DNA from 2 places in the Facklamia sp. P12955 genome. Region 2 is predicted to be linked to the other one. Evidence: predicted binding sites of a transcription regulator. Region 2 holds the regulator's gene; the other holds the start of a gene.
What was found. The regulator LexA, encoded in region 2, represses DNA repair genes until DNA is damaged. The targets are predictions, from matches to a motif close to CNAACANNTGTTNG.
Positions count from the first base shown of each region.

Region 1: a site for LexA is predicted at 1,547-1,560, ahead of uvrA (excinuclease ABC subunit UvrA). Genes of this name have one in related genera too.

Region 1 covers NZ_JBNUPF010000013.1:25,418-34,859, reverse strand. The annotation lists gene uvrA (excinuclease ABC subunit UvrA) at 1-1,476, opposite strand, end outside; gene ACQV2G_RS05045 (phosphoribosylaminoimidazolesuccinocarboxamide synthase) at 1,673-2,359, shown strand; gene ACQV2G_RS05040 (PadR family transcriptional regulator) at 2,551-2,877, shown strand; gene ACQV2G_RS05035 (permease prefix domain 1-containing protein) at 2,880-3,857, shown strand; gene ACQV2G_RS05030 (pyridoxamine 5'-phosphate oxidase family protein) at 4,045-4,488, opposite strand; gene ACQV2G_RS05025 (hypothetical protein) at 4,517-5,374, opposite strand; gene ACQV2G_RS05020 (PTS lactose/cellobiose transporter subunit IIA) at 5,506-5,841, opposite strand; gene ACQV2G_RS05015 (PTS sugar transporter subunit IIB) at 5,843-6,160, opposite strand; gene ACQV2G_RS05010 (DUF2254 domain-containing protein) at 6,404-7,738, opposite strand; gene ACQV2G_RS05005 (biotin/lipoyl-containing protein) at 8,091-8,339, shown strand; gene lipA (lipoyl synthase) at 8,340-9,266, shown strand; gene ACQV2G_RS04995 (lipoate--protein ligase) at 9,273-9,442, shown strand, end outside.
Region 2 covers NZ_JBNUPF010000002.1:14,184-23,625, reverse strand. The annotation lists gene ACQV2G_RS00750 (DRTGG domain-containing protein) at 1-1,197, opposite strand, end outside; partial or broken gene ACQV2G_RS00745 (hypothetical protein) at 1,215-1,355, opposite strand; gene ACQV2G_RS00740 (hypothetical protein) at 1,477-1,614, opposite strand; gene dinB (DNA polymerase IV) at 1,694-2,812, opposite strand; gene yajC (preprotein translocase subunit YajC) at 2,947-3,294, opposite strand; gene tgt (tRNA guanosine(34) transglycosylase Tgt) at 3,353-4,492, opposite strand; gene ACQV2G_RS00720 (glutaminyl-peptide cyclotransferase) at 4,511-5,293, opposite strand; gene ACQV2G_RS00715 (lysophospholipid acyltransferase family protein) at 5,403-6,038, shown strand; gene ACQV2G_RS00710 (YneF family protein) at 6,233-6,451, opposite strand; gene ACQV2G_RS00705 (DUF896 domain-containing protein) at 6,498-6,743, opposite strand; gene lexA (transcriptional repressor LexA) at 6,831-7,445, shown strand; gene ACQV2G_RS00695 (adenine phosphoribosyltransferase) at 7,505-8,017, opposite strand; gene recJ (single-stranded-DNA-specific exonuclease RecJ) at 8,019-9,442, opposite strand, start outside.

The DNA.
Region 1 (9,442 bases), on a different contig from region 2:
TTCTCCTCCTGACAACGAGCCTGCAATTCGATCGAGTGTCAAATACTCCAATCCCACATTATCTAGAAAAGTCAAACGATCATTGATTTCTTTCATAATCGGTTGAGCAATCATCAAGTCATGCTCATCAAATTGTATATTTTCAAAATGTGTTTTTGCCATATCAATAGACAATGCTGTCACTTGAGCAATATTTTTATCAGCCACTCTTACACTTAAAGCTTTTTCGTTCAAGCGTTGACCTCTACAAGTTGGACACTCTAACTCTTGCATATAATTACGCAAAACATCTCGCATATAATCTGAACTTGTTTGATTATAGCGTCTTTCAACATTATTAAAGATCCCTTCAAATGTCTGATCAACCGTTCGCTTCTTACCACCGTGCATGGGTTCAAAGGTAAATTTAAAGTGAAAGTTAGGTTGCCCATATTTGAGCGCTTCTTGTTGGTCCTTGGTTAATTCTTCATAAGGAAGGTCCATTGGGATACCGTAAGCTTTAGCAAATTGTTCTAGCATAGAAGCATAGTAGCCCGAACCTTCTTTGCCCCAAGGTAAAAAGGCTCCCTCACGCAAAGTTAAGGTTGGATCAGGAATAATTAAATCTTCATCAGGAGTTAAACGAGCACCCAAACCATCACAAGCCGGACAAGAACCGAAGGGTGCATTAAAAGAAAAAAGTCTTGGTTCTAACTCTTCAATAGAAAAATCACAGTATGGACAAGTATAATGCTCATTAAAATAAAGTTCCTCTCCATCAATTACATCTACAACTAAATAACCTTTAGAAGCATTCACTGCTGTTTCAACGGAGTCATAAAGTCGAGATCGAATCCCTTCTTTAATCACAATTCGATCGACCACAATTTCAATAGTATGACTGACTTTTTTTGAAAGTTCGGGAACTTCGGTTAAATCAAATATTTCTCCATCTACTCTTACACGAACATAACCTTCTTTAGCTACTTGCTCCAACACTCTTTTATGCTGCCCTTTTTGATTCCTTACAAGTGGTGAAAGAATTTGAATTTTACTGCGATCTGGTAATTCCAATAAGCGATCCACCATCTGTTCAACAGATTGTCTAACAATGGGTAAGTTGTGACGAGGACAGTAGGGAGTCCCTACTCTGGCATAAAGCAAACGTAAAAAATCATTAATTTCAGTAGCTGTTCCTACGGTTGAGCGCGGGTTCTTACTGGTTGTCTTTTGATCAATTGAAATGGCGGGACTCAGACCCTCAATCGAATCGACTTCCGGTTTATCCATTTGCCCTAAAAATTGACGTGCATAGGCTGACAAACTTTCTACATACCTTCTTTGGCCTTCTGCATATAGGGTATCAAAGGCAAGTGATGACTTGCCAGACCCCGATAATCCAGTCACTACAACTAATTGATCACGAGGTATTTCTATGTCTATATTTTTTAAATTGTGGGTTCTTGCACCCTTGATGGTAATTTTATCTTTAGTCAAAACAATCCCTCTCTTCTCTGTCCGTAAAAAAACTCTTCACCTCATTATAACACAGGTCACTTTCTAAACCAGAAAATTTGTTCGTATGTTTTCCCGAACGTTTAACTGGAATTTCGTTTATTCATCTAACTTTTTATACTCCTTAAGATAGGGGTGTGCTAAAATTAACTTATGTTAATAAGAAAGGGTGTTGAAATTGCAATTAGTTTATAAAGGCAAAACAAAAGACGTCTACTCCTTGGAAAATGGAAACTACCTCTTAAAATTTAAAGACGATGTCACTGGAGAAAACGGTGTCTTTGACCCTGGGGCGAACTCTGTTGGTCTATCTATCGAAGGCGTTGGTCGTGCTGGTTTAGAAATGTCTCAATTTTTCTTTGAAAAAATCCATCAAGCTGGAATCTCAACACACTTTGTTAATGCAAACATGGATGAACAAACAATGGAGGTTAAGCCTGCTAAAGTGTTTGGTAAAGGTTTAGAAGTGATTTGCCGCCAAAAAGCAGTGGGTTCTTTCTTCCGTCGCTACGGTGATTATATTGAAGAAGGCAGTGATCTTCCTCAATACGTGGAGTTCACAATTAAAGATGATGATCGTCAAGATCCACCAATCACTAAAGACGGATTAGTTGTTCTTGATATTTTATCCGCTGAACAAGTAGACCGCACCGTTGAGCTCACTCGTCAAATTACAACCATTGTATCTGATGAATTAAAAGCTCATGGTCTTGATCTTTATGATATTAAGTTTGAATTTGGTACTTTACAAAACAACGATGAAGTTGTCCTAATTGATGAAATCTCTGGTGGTAATATGCGTGTCTATAAAGACGGCCAATATATTGAACCATTGAAATTACACCAATTACTATTTAAAGCTTAATTCCTATTTTAAATCTAAGCCAAATAATAAAATCAAAGCGTCTCTCGATTAAACAATCGAGAGACGCTTGTTTTATTCCTATTTTCCTAGGACTATGGTCTGATTTTTTAAAAAACTACTTTATCTGCCGTAGTAATTGTTTTATAATTTAAATACTCCATCAGATACAGTAAAAAGAGTGAGGTGATTCATTGATAAATAGTGATATTTTTAGAGGGTATAACGACCTTTTCATCCTAGCTATTTTAGATAAGAGTGATTCCTATGGTTATGAAATTGGCAAAACAATTTCTCATTTATCCAATGAAAAATACATCATGAAAGAAACAACTCTTTACTCCATTTTTAACCGCTTAAAAAAAGATGGTTTAATCGAAGACTATCCCGGCCAGAAAACAAATGGTCGTCCAAGAACCTACTATCGATTAACGCAAAAAGGGAAAGAAGTCTTACAAGATAAAGTCAAAGAATGGACAATCGTTAAAGCAATCGTGGAAAATATTATTAAAGGAGCTTAATTATGGACGTAATAAAAACCTATCTTGATTCTATGTTTAACAAGATTGAAGTCAATGATGAAATGCTTCAACTGAAGGCAGAAATCTTGGCAAATATGGAAGACAAATACCAAGACTTAATTGATTCAGGTCTGAGTGAGCATGAAGCCGTTGGTAAAGTGATTACTGAATTTGGCAGTATTGAGGAACTGATTGATGCTTATCAATTCAAAACACAAGATAAAAACAAACTGCCACACTATCCCTTACTCACAGAAGAAGAAATCAATGCTTTTATTACCAATAGCACCAAGTCAAATTTATTAACAGCCCTCGGCACCTTTTTAATAATTGCCTCTTCATCAGTCTTCATGACTTTAGAAAGTGTCTTAGGTGAAAACAGCACCTTAGCCGATAGCTTCGGAATTAGTATCATCATAGTGTCAATTGTAATTGCTGTTGGTTTCTATGTAACAGCTAGCCAATTTAATGGCAAACCAAAAAAAGTAGCTAAGGGAGAATATCGTTTATCTAAGAACTTAGAAAGGCAACTAAAAAACGACTTGAAACAACAAGAGAAAGTTAGCTCTTATGGATTCATTGCTGGTATCGCCTTAATTCTTCTACCCATTATACCTATCGTTATAGTTGACAGTCTAAATGTAGCAACTGGTCTAGCAGATTTGACTATTTCCGGACTCTTGATCTGTGTTGCTAGCGCAGTCTTCCTTTTCATCTATTTAGGAGGAAATCAATCAACTTATAAAAAGTTATTGGAATCTGGCCTTTCATCACAGGTTAGCCCTCAAGAAATCAACAGTCGAGAGCGTCTTAAAAAAACAGATAAAATATTTGATGATATATACTGGCCATTGGTCACTGTTATTTATTTTCTCTGGTCGTTTATCAGTAGCGCTTGGGCAATTTCTTGGGTGACCTTTATAATTGCTAGCGTAATAGAGGACCTTTTAAAACATTTGTTAGGATTAAAAACCGATTAAATAAAATCACTTCGATTACTAAATAGCTATATGAAAAAATCTTTACCTTTGAGAGATTTTGGCTTTAATAAAGTATAGCTCCACCTATCTTTGACTGAGAGCAAGATCCCTCCAGCATTCTTTCTAATTGAACAATTAGTGAAGCCCTTTGAAAATGTAACTTCTACATTTTCAAAGGGCTTTATCATTACATCTTAGATAATTTTCCACCAATTTCAAACTCATACTTATGACCTTGAGTCATTGAGTGGTAGAAGCCTTTACCTTCATATATTTGAAACACTTGGGCACCCACTTGATCTGCTTGATCAGGGTAAACTATTTCGACATAAGGATTGTTACCTAAAATTTCTGTTAATTTTTCTTTACCTAACTCTCGTACTTTCCCTTCAATCCGAATCACCTGAATCAAATAATCTTCTTCCTTCATAGCTGTCATTGCAACAGCTTTATTGTCTTGGAGTTGTTGATAAAGATTTGTTTTAGGATTGGTCATGAAAAAGATTCCTTTATCGTTTGCTAGACCAACATGAACATGTCGAGCATGCGGTTTATTTTCATTGTCAACCGTTGCTAGCACAGCGACTTTCATATCATTTTGAAATATATCCATAATTTTTTCGATGTTCATCTTTTTTCTCCTTAAAAAACAATTGAAATTAATATTCTCTGTTAAAAATATGATTTAGAGTTTGAGCCATATACACTTCAACTAAAGGACCTACCCAAAAAATTAACCCAATTATTGTTAGAAGCCCTAACAACCCTACAGTAACAATCGCTCCAACTCCATCCATCATAACGAAGCCTAGAAGACCTATCAAAATAAAAAAGACAATAAAGATTAAAAGAATAACTATTAGGCTTTTTGCGATTCGGCCAAAATTATTTTTAGCTACCGTTAAACTTTTAGTAAAGGTTGCCCAGAAATTATACTTGCCTTCCACATCATATGCTATTAGATATGAAATAGGTACTAAAAACACGCTTAAGGCCAATGCCAACAGCATAAATATCAAAACAAAAACTAAGCTAGCCGTATTGCCATATTGGCTTAGTTGAAAAAATATCAAGCCAGAAACAAATAATAGTAAGAACCCGGCGATCCAACCCAAGACATTGGCAAAAAATGACTTGATCGGAAGTGTAATGATTTTTACAGGAGAGGTATGAAAGAAAGCTGAATCTGCTATTCGCATTTCAGGAAAATTTAGCTTTTGAAAATAGGATCTTCTTTGCATAATGCGTAGGAATACCGATAATATCATAGTGATTAAGGCTATTAAGCCTCCTACACCTGTATATTGTGCTTTAAAAAAATCTTGACTAAATTGAACTAATTGATCGGGTGTCATCGTTTCATTAACACTGGTAATAAATGTATTCAATTGATCATTAACCGGAGAGAACATATTGAGAATTCTATTGATTACGGAGGATCCTACAGTTGCAATAAGAATAGTCCCCATAAAATAGCCATAATGTCTTTTTAATCTTTGAATCGAATCAGATAACATCTAACCACTCCTATCATTTTTGATATTCTTTATTTTATCAATTATCGCTGCTAGCTTCAACATAGGGCTGGTGAACTTCTCCCATGGAAAGGAAAAACCTTCTTAAAGAAAAAGAAGGTTTAAATAATTATTTATTTAAATTTTTTATGATTCGGTAGGATTAATTGATATAAATCGACGATTTCTTTTGCCATATCGTTAACAGTCATTGCGTTCATCAGGTGGTCTTGGGCATGAATCATTAATAAAGATAATTCCGAGCTATTCCCTTGAGCTTCGCCTACCAATAACTTTGTCTGCAATTGATGAGCAGTTAAGATTGACTCCTGGGCTAATGCGAACTTCTGCTGAGCCAAATCAAAATTGCCTTCTTTAGCAAAGCGGATAGCCTCCATTGATTGACTGCGCGCATCGCCACCATTGGCAATCATTAGCATGGCAATTTCTTGTACTTCTTCTACTTTCATTTTAGTCTAAAAGCGATTCGGCTTGCAACAAGACTTTTCTACCGTTTGCTAAGCCGTAATCATTTTTATCAATGCTTTCAACAATGATTTGCTTTGGAGCATAGCGTTTAGACAAACCTTCTGATAAATAAGAAACTTGTGGTCCTAATAATAAGACATCGATATTTTCATTGTTTACATAATCTTCCATTTCATGGATCGAAGATGAAATAATCTCATAATCTAGTTCTTCAGTCTTTACAATATTATTCATCTTATTAACCAACATGGTTGTAGACATTCCAGTACCACACACCAACATAATTGTTTTTTTACTCATTAGTCACCCTCCATATAATAAATCACAAATAATTACTCTTATAGAATCTATATTAGCTGATTATTTAAGCGTTTTCAACGGCTTTATGCTTTTTTTTGATAAACAGTGCCATTATTTACTAACGGTGTCTTTTAATCGCACATTAAAACTGATAAAGCTGATTCGTTGTGATCGGCCTCATTAAAAAACTAAAATCTTTGCTCACACCAATAGTCTAACAAATTACAGCAATTTTTTACACCTTTATTCCTCATTTTTCTCAGTTTCTTTAGGCCTTAACCTAGCAATAGGTTCCATCACTTCGTTAAACATTCTTTGGTCATATTCAGACTCAAAATGGTCGGTTATTTTATTTGATAAGTATGATATAAACCCTTTAATAACCTCTTGATGCTTATGAGAAGAATTAAGGCCAATGAAATATAAGGCTTCATAAAGATCACGAATTAAATAGGCGTCTTGATTAATATACTGAACCAATTGACCAAAATTTTGGAATAGAATCTTCTGAAAAGGGCAGTAGTCATAACAAACGCCTACCTCTAGTGTTTGTGACGAAGGTAATTCTATTTCTTCTAAATAGACTGCATACCTGGCCGGAGCTTGCCCTAATTCACCTAATAAAATGGACTGGTAACGAAAAACATGACTAATGGTGTTGGGGTCATTTATAGAAGGTGAGGCACTCCGCAAAGCGATATCTGTTAACTTCGAAAGAGCAAAATCAGGATTGTACATAGAAGAAGGTTCGTGTTGAAAAATAAAAGACCGATTCAATTTCTCTTCAAACTTTTCCCAATCTTTTTGTTTCTTCAAAGAATAAGCCTCAGCTAAAACAGCTCCTTTACCTACAAAATCACCATTTCTAACCTTCAAAACAATCACACATTTACATTCTTTTGCTAAATCAAATAAACGATCAATATCGACAAAATCTAGATAACCTTGTTTCAAAGACTGCAAACTTTGACTGGCTGCCCCTTTAATAGAAGGCAATTGGTCCACAAATGTTGCTGCTTCAAAAAAGGCTTTATTTTCCGAGATAATTTTTGAAGCTCTTTCAAATAGTCCTTTAATGACCTGATTGTGTTGAACAGATTGTGAGATATCAAAAACAAAACGAATAAAGTATAAAACACTTGTAATCCCATACATTAAAGCCACTGTCCCCGACATCACTAAATATTCGCCTTGAGATTCGCGCATGAAAAATAAGGAAACCAGGCAATAAACAAAACCACCTAAATAAATACCCAAAGTTTGAGTAGACGATTTACGAAAAAGAAAATTTTCAATTGTTCGCGGCCCAAAACTAGAAGCATAATAGGACATCACACTCAGCATGGTAGCAAAAGTAAAAGTTGCCACAGCAAAAAGGGAGCCTGCTAAAGAACTTAATATCATTTGCGCAAAGTTTTGACTGGTTAGTAACACACTCGGTAGCGCATCTAGGTCTCCCCAATAGCGCACATCCATTAACATAACAAGTACCGCTAAAAAGAAAGCAAGTATAACATTATAAACAAATACCCACCAAGATTTATGATCTTCAAAATATAGTTTTAAGCTTTCTATCATATGCACCTTTCCTCATTTCACTCTATCTTCCATTAAGAATAGAACATTCTTACCCATTCCACAAGTAGACATTCACAAAATAAATTCTTACCTCTCTTTATGATGATTAATCAAGACCTAGTTCTTGAATTTTTATCACAATCTTTCGGACTTTTCTTATTATTTTTTTCACGAACTTAAGTGTATTTGGTATAAAAATGCCTGTACGCTAGGTTTTATGAACTTGGGTGGGAAGGCAAGAACTGGATTAAATTTTTGTGAAAAGTATTGAACATTTATAGCGGAATGTCTACAATGGAGCGTAGAGATTTCCTAGGAAATAACTTTAAATTAATTGATTGGAGGAGTCATTTTGAAAAAAGAAATTGTATTTCCAAAATTAAGTTCAAAAGTATTGTCAGGGGTCATTATTGAATGGACCACAGAGGTTGGCCAAAGCATTCAAAAAGGTGAAGTATTATATTCAGTCGAAACCGATAAAGCTGTTCATGAGATTGAGTCGCCTTTTTCTGGAAAGCTAATAGCTATCCATCAAGAGCTAGGTGACAAAGTGACTGCTGGTGATTTAATTGCGACCATTGAAGAAAGTGAGGAAGCTTAAATGAAAATCACTGCCTCTTCATCAACCCAAGTAAAACCACGTATCCGTTTTGACAATGAATCCGTCGATCAAGTTAATAACTTACTTTCTAGCCTACAACTTAATACCGTTTGTGCCGAAGCTACCTGTCCTAACCTAGGTGAGTGCTACAAAAATGGTACAGCCACCTTCATGATCCTTGGTAGCCATTGCTCAAGAGCTTGTCGTTTTTGTGATATTCTGACAGGCAATATGGAAGAAGTGAATGACAAGGAGCCTGAAAACTTAGCCGATGCTTGTAAAACACTGGGGCTTCGCCATGTGGTAGTGACCAGTGTGGCACGTGATGATTTAGAAGATGGTGGAGCTGAACAATTTGCTCGCACAATTCGTGCTGTTAAAGAAAAATGCCCAGACACAACGATCGAGGTGCTTATACCAGATTTCCTAGGTAACAAAGAAAGTATTGACCTTGTTATTGAAGCCAATCCTGAAATTATTAATCATAATATCGAAACGGTAGAGCGTTTATCTCCAAGAATTCGTCACCGCGCTACCTATGAACGTTCTCTTGACGTTTTAAAATATATTAAAAAACAAGCACCCCATATCTATACAAAGACAGGGATAATGCTAGGCTTAGGTGAAACTGAAGAAGAGGTTGCTCAAGCTATGGATGATAGTTTAGCGGTAGGCGTAGATTTCTTTACAATTGGACAATACCTTCAGCCTTCCCCTAAGCATTACAAACTAGAAGAATATATTTCGCTTGAACAATTTGGTAGATACAATAAAATGGGGATGAAAAAGGGCTTCAAGTTCGTAGCCTCTGGACCTCAAGTAAGAAGCTCCTACAAGGCTCATGAATCCTTGGATGCCGTCGGTGTTGACCATAACTTTGATGCTGAAAATAGCTTAGTGGCTCAATTAGCCAAAGAAGAAGCATAAAGACCCATGTTATATTTACCGACTGATTCACTTGATCCTAACTATTACTTTGCCTTAGAAGAATACTTAATGACCCAAAAAGCTTTAAAGGAAGACCTTTTCATGATCTGGCAAACCGATTTTACAGTCATGCTGGGTAATTACCAGAATGCATATGTTGAACTGAACTTACCAGA
Region 2 (9,442 bases):
AATCAAGTTTCCTAATTGAATAAATGTGAAATAATTAAGATTAAGTGATTCAAGAATATTATTATGACCTGTTAAATCCTTTACCTTGATAATTGCAACTTGGGCAATCAACTCGCAAAGCCCTCCATAGGATAAAGTCCCCAAAGTATTAACCATCTGGGGTTGGACCTCAAACTGATAATCATAACGATTTTTAAAATCATTACGGTTAACTTCAACCAAGTGTTTTAACAGATCGTGTTCGAAGGTATTAGCTGTTTGTGGTTGCTGTTGAATATTTTGTAAGGCCTTCATAACATCTTGGCGAGAAACGACACCCAAAAGTTGCAAGTTGTCAGCAACAACGGGAATCATTTCAATATCTTCCCAAATCATCTTATATGAAACAGATGCTAAACTCATATGCGGCTTAACAGTAATGACATTTTTACTCATCGCCCGTTCAATTGAAACACTGTTACCTCTTCCCATTAAATCATTAGCAGTTACGACTCCTACTAAACGCTTATTGGTCACCACTGGGAATCTTGATAAACCAGTTTCACTCGATTTCTTCTTAAAATTCTCAATAGTATCTGAAGGCTCCAATGATACCGTTCTTTCAATAGGAGTATAGACTTCTTCAACTGTTACAATTTCTTGCTTAATCATTTGCTCGTTGATTGATTGATTGATTAATGAGGCAACAGTATAAGTATCATAACTAGTCGTTATAATGGGTAGCTCTTCTTGGTTTGCTAGTCTTATAATATCGTGGTCTGTTTTAAAGCCACCTGTTATTAATACAGCGATACCATTCTTTAGGGAGTGTCGGTGAACTTCAGACCGATTACCAACAATAATCAGGGTCTGACTTTCAAAATATCGCTCCATAGCTTGCAAGGTCATCGCTCCAATAATGAATTTGGTCAGGGGTTTATCCAGTCCTTTTTCCCCCCCTAAGACCTCGCCATCAATTAGAGGGATTATATCACCAAAGGTTAAATGGCCGACTGATAAGTGATTTTTCTGTTCAATACGTATAGTCCCTACCCGTTCAATAGTCGAAACAAGTCCCTTTTCTTCAGCATCTTTGATAGCACGATAAGCAGTTCCCTCACTCACTTGCAATTGCTTAGCTATGCCTCTGACAGAAATTTTGTTTCCTATGGGCAAGGATTGAATGTATTGGATAATGCGTTCATGCTTAGTTCCCAAAGAATCACCTCAAAATCTTATTTATTAATAATATATCTTAAAGCCACATCTAAAATCATTTTAATCACAAAACCTACCATAAAACTCATGGTTGCTAAGTCTGTATTGCCTTCTGTTTGTGATTCTGGAATTAATTCTTCCACTTGAACGAAAATCATAGTCTTCAGCATAATGCAAGTGCGAAACAAACTGATCCATTAAGCGTAAGAAGACACCACCAACTAAAAAGCCAACTGCTGCTGGAAACCGTTCAGGAATTTTAAAACCAACACTGGCAAGTTATTCTAAAGCAGGAGCTAAAAGTAACCAGAAAGAAGCTGCCACCTTAATTTCACCTGCTAATCCCTGCATCATGGCTAGTAATTTATTGTCTACTTTCTTTACTAAAAAACAAAAGATGCAGCAAATACAGTACATAAACATGTTCCTATGCCGACTATACCCGACTGAAAGATGGGGTTCAGTTGAAGAAACCCTTCCATTTTATATCCTTCTATTAAATATCTAATTGAATGGGTAAGGGTTCACTTTGAGGGTCTAATAACTTGGATACTGAAATTCCTAATAAACGAATCTCTCTATTTGCCTCACCGTGATCTTCCCACAATTCTATAGCTTTATTCATTAATTGATAACGATCATTAATTGGATAGGCAAAGCTGTCTTGCCTGGTCACTGTTTCAAAATTACTGTAACGTATCTTAAGAGTGAGCGTTTGACAATATAAATCTTTAGCATTTAGATCTTGCGATATTTTCACTACTAGTTGGCGTACTTTTTCCTTAATAACCTCCTCATCTAAAAGGAAAGTTTGAAAGGTTTGTTCAGTTCCCATCGATTTTCTTTGCCGATTTTGACTGACAGGCACATTGTGAATACCTCGAACCTTAAAATAAAGTGAGTGTCCCATTTTTCCAAATTTAGCAATTAATTCTTCGAGTGAAAACTTTGCTAGGTCTGAGCCAGTTTTAATGTTATGGCTTTCAAAAATACTTAAAGACTTAGCGCCTACCCCATAGAAATCTTTAATTGGGAGCGCATGAAGAAAAGGTATGGCTTCATCCGGAGAAACCAAGGTAATACCATTCGGTTTATGAAAATCTGAAGCCAATTTAGCAATAAATTTATTATAAGAAACTCCTACTGAACAACTTAGATGAATTTCTTCATAAATTTGAGCCTGGATAAGACGAGCGATTTTTAAAGCTGATTCTTCCTTTATATGATTTTTCGATACATCCAAATAGGCTTCATCTAGGGATAGAGGCTCCACTTGGTCAGTGTATTGATAAAAAATTTTGCGAATTTCTTGCGAAACCGAGCGGTAATAAGCCATATTGCCTTTGATAAAAACAGCTTGAGGACAGCGCTTATAAGCTTCCAAAGAAGACATTGCAGAATGAATACCGTATTGACGCGCTATGTAATTACAAGTGGTCACAATCCCCCGTCCATTAGTTAATTTTGGATGTTTAGCAATAACTACAGGTTGATTGCTTAAGGACGGATTATCACGAATTTCAATGGAAGCATAAAAGGCATCCATATCCACATGTAATATTTTGCGACTTGTATCCGGTTTAGGATCATCGAAAGTAAGTAAGCCATATCTCATATTTAGCCTCCTAAAGGCTTCATATCCTAATAATAATACTATAAAGCTAGATAGAATAAGTGAAAAAACATTTATTAATAAGTAATAATTACCTACTAATAAATGTTTCAATTATTCATTTAAGATGCTAAGACTTACACATTAGCATCCGTTTCTAACTTCCCTTCAACAGTGGTTTTATTTTCAGAAGAGTAGACGGTTTCATCATTTGTACCCGCACTCTTAAGAACATTTGCTACCGCACTGATTTCAAAGGTTAAATATATACCTTCACAGTCAATTACAACAAGGCCTTCTTGCTGTTTTACTTCATCTACTATTCCATGCAATCCCCCAATTGTAACTACTCCATCACCTGCTTGCATTGCCTCAATCATTTGGCGCTTTGCATCGGCCGCTTTTTTTTGGGGACGAATCAACATAAAGTAAAATAAAGCGAACATAATAAGCATTGGTAAAAAAGCAAAATAACTATTTCCCATTAAAAATTCCTCCTCTAAATATCTCTTATATTATAACAGTTTTTTAAGACTTTCTCCATTAAAATTCTGGAGCATTTGGTTTGTTATAACCATATTCTTCACGAAAAGCTTGACGAAACTCTAATAAATTATCTTCTCGAATGGCTTGACGAACATCACGCATCAATTGCAATAAGAAATGGGTATTATGTATCGAAGTTAAACGTAACCCAAAGGTTTCTTGACTCTTCATTAAATGGCGAATATAAGCGCGACTATAATTACGACAGGTATAACAGTCACATTTAGGATCAATGGGGCTATAATCACGTGCATATTTAGCGTTTTTCACCACTAATCTTCCTTGCGAAGTCATGCAGCTACCGTTTCGAGCAATGCGAGTAGCTAAGACACAATCAAACATATCCACACCACGAATGGAACCATCAATTAAGGCATCAGGAGAACCAACCCCCATTAAATAGCGTGGTTTGTTTTTAGGAAAAACTGGCATTAAGTAATCTAGGACTTCATTCATTTCCTCTTTAGTCTCGCCCACTGATAAGCCGCCAATGGAATAGCCTGGGAAATCTAAAGCAATCATGTCTTTAGCGTGTTGTAAGCGCAAGTCTTTATAACCTGCCCCTTGGCAAATGCCAAAGAGTGCTTGTTTTTCAGGATTTTGATGTGCTTTTAATCCTCTTTCTGCCCAACGACTAGTTCTAGCAATCGACTTTTTAACGTAATCATAAGGCTGATGATAGTCTGGGCATTCATCAAAGGACATGATAATATCTGATCCCAAAGCATTCTGAATTTGAATGGCTTTCTCAGGAGATAAGAATAATTTTTCTCCTGAAATATGATTACGAAAATGAACGCCTTCTTCTTCTATATCACGAATCTCACTCAGAGAAAAGACTTGAAACCCTCCTGAATCGGTTAGAATCCCTTGATCCCAGTTCATAAACTTGTGAAGCCCGCCTGCTTGCTCAATAATCTCTTCACCAGGCCTTAACCATAAATGATAGGTATTACTTAATATCACACCCGCTCCCATATCTTTTAACTCTTCAGGTGATAATGATTTGACGGTAGCTAATGTTCCTACCGGCATATACATGGGGGTTTCAAATGAGCCATGTGGAGTATGAAGTATCCCTAATCGAGCTCCCGTATGTTTTTCTTCTTTGATTAATTCATAAGTTATAGCAGCCACTATTTACCTTCCTTTCTATTATTTCAATTCCACTTTAAAAATTAATGGATAATTTTTTCCAGTTAAATAAAATTGATCCGCTTCAATATGAGCAATCCCATTTAAGACATCCATTGTTTCTCTTTGTTCTGCTGTAAGATCCAACTGATCGAGCATAGGAGTCAAATCATATGTTTTAAGTATTTGACCACTTTGGGGATCAATTTTAACAATGCGATTATCATACCAAATATTAGCGTAAATTGCATCATTGGCATATTCCAACTCATTTAACTGATCTAATGGCTCTCCTTCTAAATTCACTTCCACTTGATCAACTAATTTAAAGTTGTCAGGATTATAAGTATAGATAGTTGATGACCCATCAGACAAGTAGAACAGATCTTTTTCCTCATTATAAGCTAATCCCCATCCTTCACCTTTTATTTCATAAGTGTTGACTAGTTCTTTGGTCTTTACATCCCATTTGAAAACTTTGCCCTCTTTCCAAGTTAACTGCCAAAGTTCATTGTCACGCAAAGAAATCCCTTCTCCAAAGTATTGGTTATCTAATCCAATGGAGCGGTCTAACAAGCCTTTTTCCCAATTAAAATAACCCCAAGCTGATTCTCCGTATAAACCTGTGCCGATTAAGAGTTGGGCCTCTTGATCAAGCTCAAATCCTTGTATAAATAAATTTTCCTTGATAGGGTATGTCTCAATTAAATAGACCCCTCCTAAGCTACCATTAGCTATAACGTTTCTTGTAAAAGTAAGACTAACTAACAATAAAATAGTGAAATTCAATATTTTAAACATCATTCATTCCTCCTATAAAAAACTTGATAAATCCTTAAGAATATGCTGACTTGAATCTTGATTGAATCTTGGTAAAATAATAACAAACATTGTAACTGAAAGGAAATTGAATATGACTTTTTATCAGTTTGCCGTAGCCATTTTACGCTGTCTCTTTCGTCTTTTTAATGGGAAATCCTATATAATTGGCAAAGAAAACATTCCCGATCCCAATCAATCAACTTTTATTCTAGCAGCCACTCACCGCTCTTTTTGGGATCCATTATACTTGGCCATTGCACTTTATCCACTTGAAATTTCTTTTATGTCAAAAGAATCAATTTTTCATAATTCTTTGTTAGCTAGCATTTTACGAAAGGCACATGTTTTTCCAGTTAATCGAGAAAAACCTAGTCCTAAAACGATCAAAATAGCCGTCAAACAATTAACTGAAAAAAATTTGAATTTAGGTATCTTTCCTTCTGGTAGTCGGTACACAACTGAAATTAAAGGTGGAACTGCTTTCATTCAACGTCTTTCAAAAAAAGACATCATCCCAATTGCTATTCAACCACCTTTAGACTTTAAATCATTCTTTAAGAGACAAGGAGCTAAAATAGCTTTTGGACCTGCCATTAAATATAATCCTGAATTAGATTATAATAAAGATCAACTAGCTAAAATAGACCAGGAATTGGCCAAGGCTTTTGATAATTTGGATCATCAATTAGACCCAAGCTTTAGCTATGTTCCTGCTAAAAAGAAATAATTATTACGCTTTATAAAAAAACTCCTACCCTTGAAGCTGTCGTTAAGCTGCTCTAGGGAGGAGGTTTTTAATCTTAAAAATAATTTATTGTATACTTGATTAAAGAAAACCTAATTTTCTGCGCCTTTTCTGCTCCTTAAGGACAGAAAACAGTAACAAAAATTGTGAAAGAAAAAACATATTTTCAAACAAAGCTATTTCGATTGCATCTTCATAGACTGCATGATTTGCTGAACTTTTTTCTTGGAAGGCTTTTGCCCCATTTGCGCCATCATAGTCGTAATCATGCGCTCATCAATAGGTGGATTTTCTTTAAAATAATTCATCATATACTTCCGAGCAATAAAGAAACCTAACACTGCTCCTGCTACCAATGCTAAAATAACAATTAAAACCCATGAAAATGTTGACATACCATCTCTCCTTTTAAAAATTTAACCGATTAAATACTCTAACCTATTAATCTTTACGATTATGCATTCCTTTAGCTTTTTGAATTCTTTTAACTTTTTCAGGTGTTAAATCATTTCCATCTGAATCGACAATTTTAACTCCCTCAACCTGTCTTACCATGTGCTGTCTGAAGACTTTTAAGTACTCTTGTCTTAATTGATTCTGTTCTTCTTTTTCTGAATCCGTAAGGCCTTTAGTTTTTTGAAGTTTAGCTAACTCATTAATTCTTGCTAGTTTTGAAGATGAAAGCATAGCGATCCTCCTTTGCTACGAACATTTGTTTGATTTATAATTCTACTTCTGCTACAATTAAATTATCCTATAGAAAGAGTGAGTGAAATGATTAAGATAACGACCAAGCAATTAAACGTGCTACAATCTATTTATGAATTACTCAATGAAAATGGTTATCCACCCACTGTTCGCGAAATTGGAGCGCGTGTTGGACTTTCTTCTCCATCCACTGTCCACGGTCATCTTGACCGATTAGAAGAAAGTGGACTGATTGAAAGATCTGCCAGTAAAACAAGGACGATTGAAATAACGGCCTTGGGAATTAAAAAATTGGGCATCAAATCCGATAAAGTACCTTTACTCGGCTATGTTGCCGCAGGTGCTCCGATTCTTGCTGAAGAAGAAGCTATGGAATATTATCCTAAGCCTACCGATCTTCAATATGATTCAAGCGAATTATTTATGCTGATCATTAAAGGTGAATCCATGGTTAATATTGGCATTTTGGATGGCGATATCATCACCGTCCGCAGACAAGCAACTGCCAATAATGGTGAAGTCGTTGTTGCTATGACTGAAGATAATGAAGCAACATGTAAAACTTTTTATAAGAAAAAAGATCATATCGTACTTCGCCCTGAAAATGATACCATGGACGATATTATCTTGCCCGACGTTTCAATTTTAGGCAAAGTAGTTAGTCTTAATCGCTATTTCTAATCAACTCAATTAAAGATTAGCCTAACCAGAGATTAAAACTGGTTAGGCTCTTTTTATTTCTAATAGTGCATTAGTGTGAAATACTTGTGATCTCCCAACTTCTCTTTTCCTTTTAAGTCATCTAACTCAATAAGAAAAGCACACCCTGCGACAATTCCTCCAAGATTTTCCACTAATTGGATAGTTGCTTGAATGGTTCCACCTGTTGCTAATAAATCATCGGTTATTAAGACTCTTTGGCCCGGTTGAATAGCATCTTTGTGGATTTGTAAGACATTTGATCCGTATTCTAAACTATAGTCTACTTCAATTGTTTCTCTAGGAAGTTTACCTTTTTTACGGACAGGGGCAAAGCCCACTCCAAGCGCATAAGCAACTGGGCATCCAATAATAAAACCACGCGCTTCAGGCCCTACGACCATGTCCACCTTTAATTCTCTAGCATAGTCTACTATCTCTTGAGTCGCTGCTTCAAAAGCGGGACCATTTCCCATGAGAGGTGTGATATCACGGAAAATAATACCTTCTTCTGGGTAATTATCAACACGAGCGATATAGTTTGTATAATCCATTTTAAGTCTCCTTATTTATCCAGCTTTTCACTTGATCAAGTGTTTGAAAATTCAATAATTTTTCTGCTTCCATGGCTTCTTGATACTTGCTCATGGCAGGCAACTCCATTAAATCAAGTTTGTTGGCTTGCTTAAGCTGGTTCATGATTACAAGTCCATCTTTTATTGTAACAAAACCCGCCTCAAAAAACACCACAATCATTGTTTTTATTTTTATTAATGGAATTGATAAATAGCTAGAAAGAACTTGTAAATCTTTTAGTTGAAGACTACCTTCTTGCTTAAGCAGTTGGAACAATTTTGCAAAGTCTTGACGCTGGGGCAAGCCTGCTAAATATCTGGATTCTACAACAACACTGGCTAAATAAATTTTTTCCCATCCGTGACTCTTTAAAAGTTTTTTTAGTTTATTAAGATTTTGGGGGGGCTCAATCAACACTAGATTTTCATATTTAAAATTAATGGGTAATGCTTCATAATTAATCAATTGATAGTCGTTTTTCAACTGTTCAGAAAAGAGTGCCGCATTTTTTTTATCTTGAAAACAATAAACCACCTCAGACAGCTGTTTTAATTTATCAAAATGTGTTTTCCCTCGGTAATCAATCCACAATTGCCCTTCCAAATTAAAATCTTTGACAATTAATTGACATTCTTTTTGTTGTTTCCATTCGTTAATTGACAGTTCTCCAACCATATCCAACTGAATACCCAATTGACAATCTTCAAAGTCATCCGCCATACTAAACGCTATGGCAGCTAGTGAGTTTGCAGTGCCTGATTGATTAAATTTCATTTTAACATGTTGTTTATTCGCTCCAATTACTCTTTTTTCAATCATCTTTAAGTCCTTAAATAAAACAATAGGCTTAGGATTATGCATACCGAAAGGTCCTAATTTTTGAATCTCTTCGATTAATTTTAAATTAATATCTGTCAAACTTAGTCTAGCATCAACCGACAAGGAAGTTTTGGCTAAAATTTGATCTTTGTGTTTATCAGCTAACTGGCTTAATTCAGTCTGAAATTTTTGCCAATTATCTTCTTCAATTGTCATACCAGCCGCTTGGCTATGACCACCAAAATGCTTTAATAGTCCTTTTAGCTGACTAAGATTTTTGAAAAGATTAAAGTTTTCTTTTGATCTAGCTGAACCTTTATACTGATGATTTTTCTTGTCAAAGTTGAAAAGTAGGCATGGGCGCTGGTATTTATCACAAATGCGACTAGCTACAATTCCTAAAACTCCGGGATGCCAATTTGGAGAAGTCTGGCAAATAATTCGAGGCAACTCCTTTAAAACATCTAATTTTGATGTAACTTCTTGATAAATTTGAGTGACTAATTGCTGTCTTTTATAATTTTCCTGTTCAATAAACTCAAGCCACTGACTAGCCTCTTGCTCGGTAAAAGCTGCCAACCAAT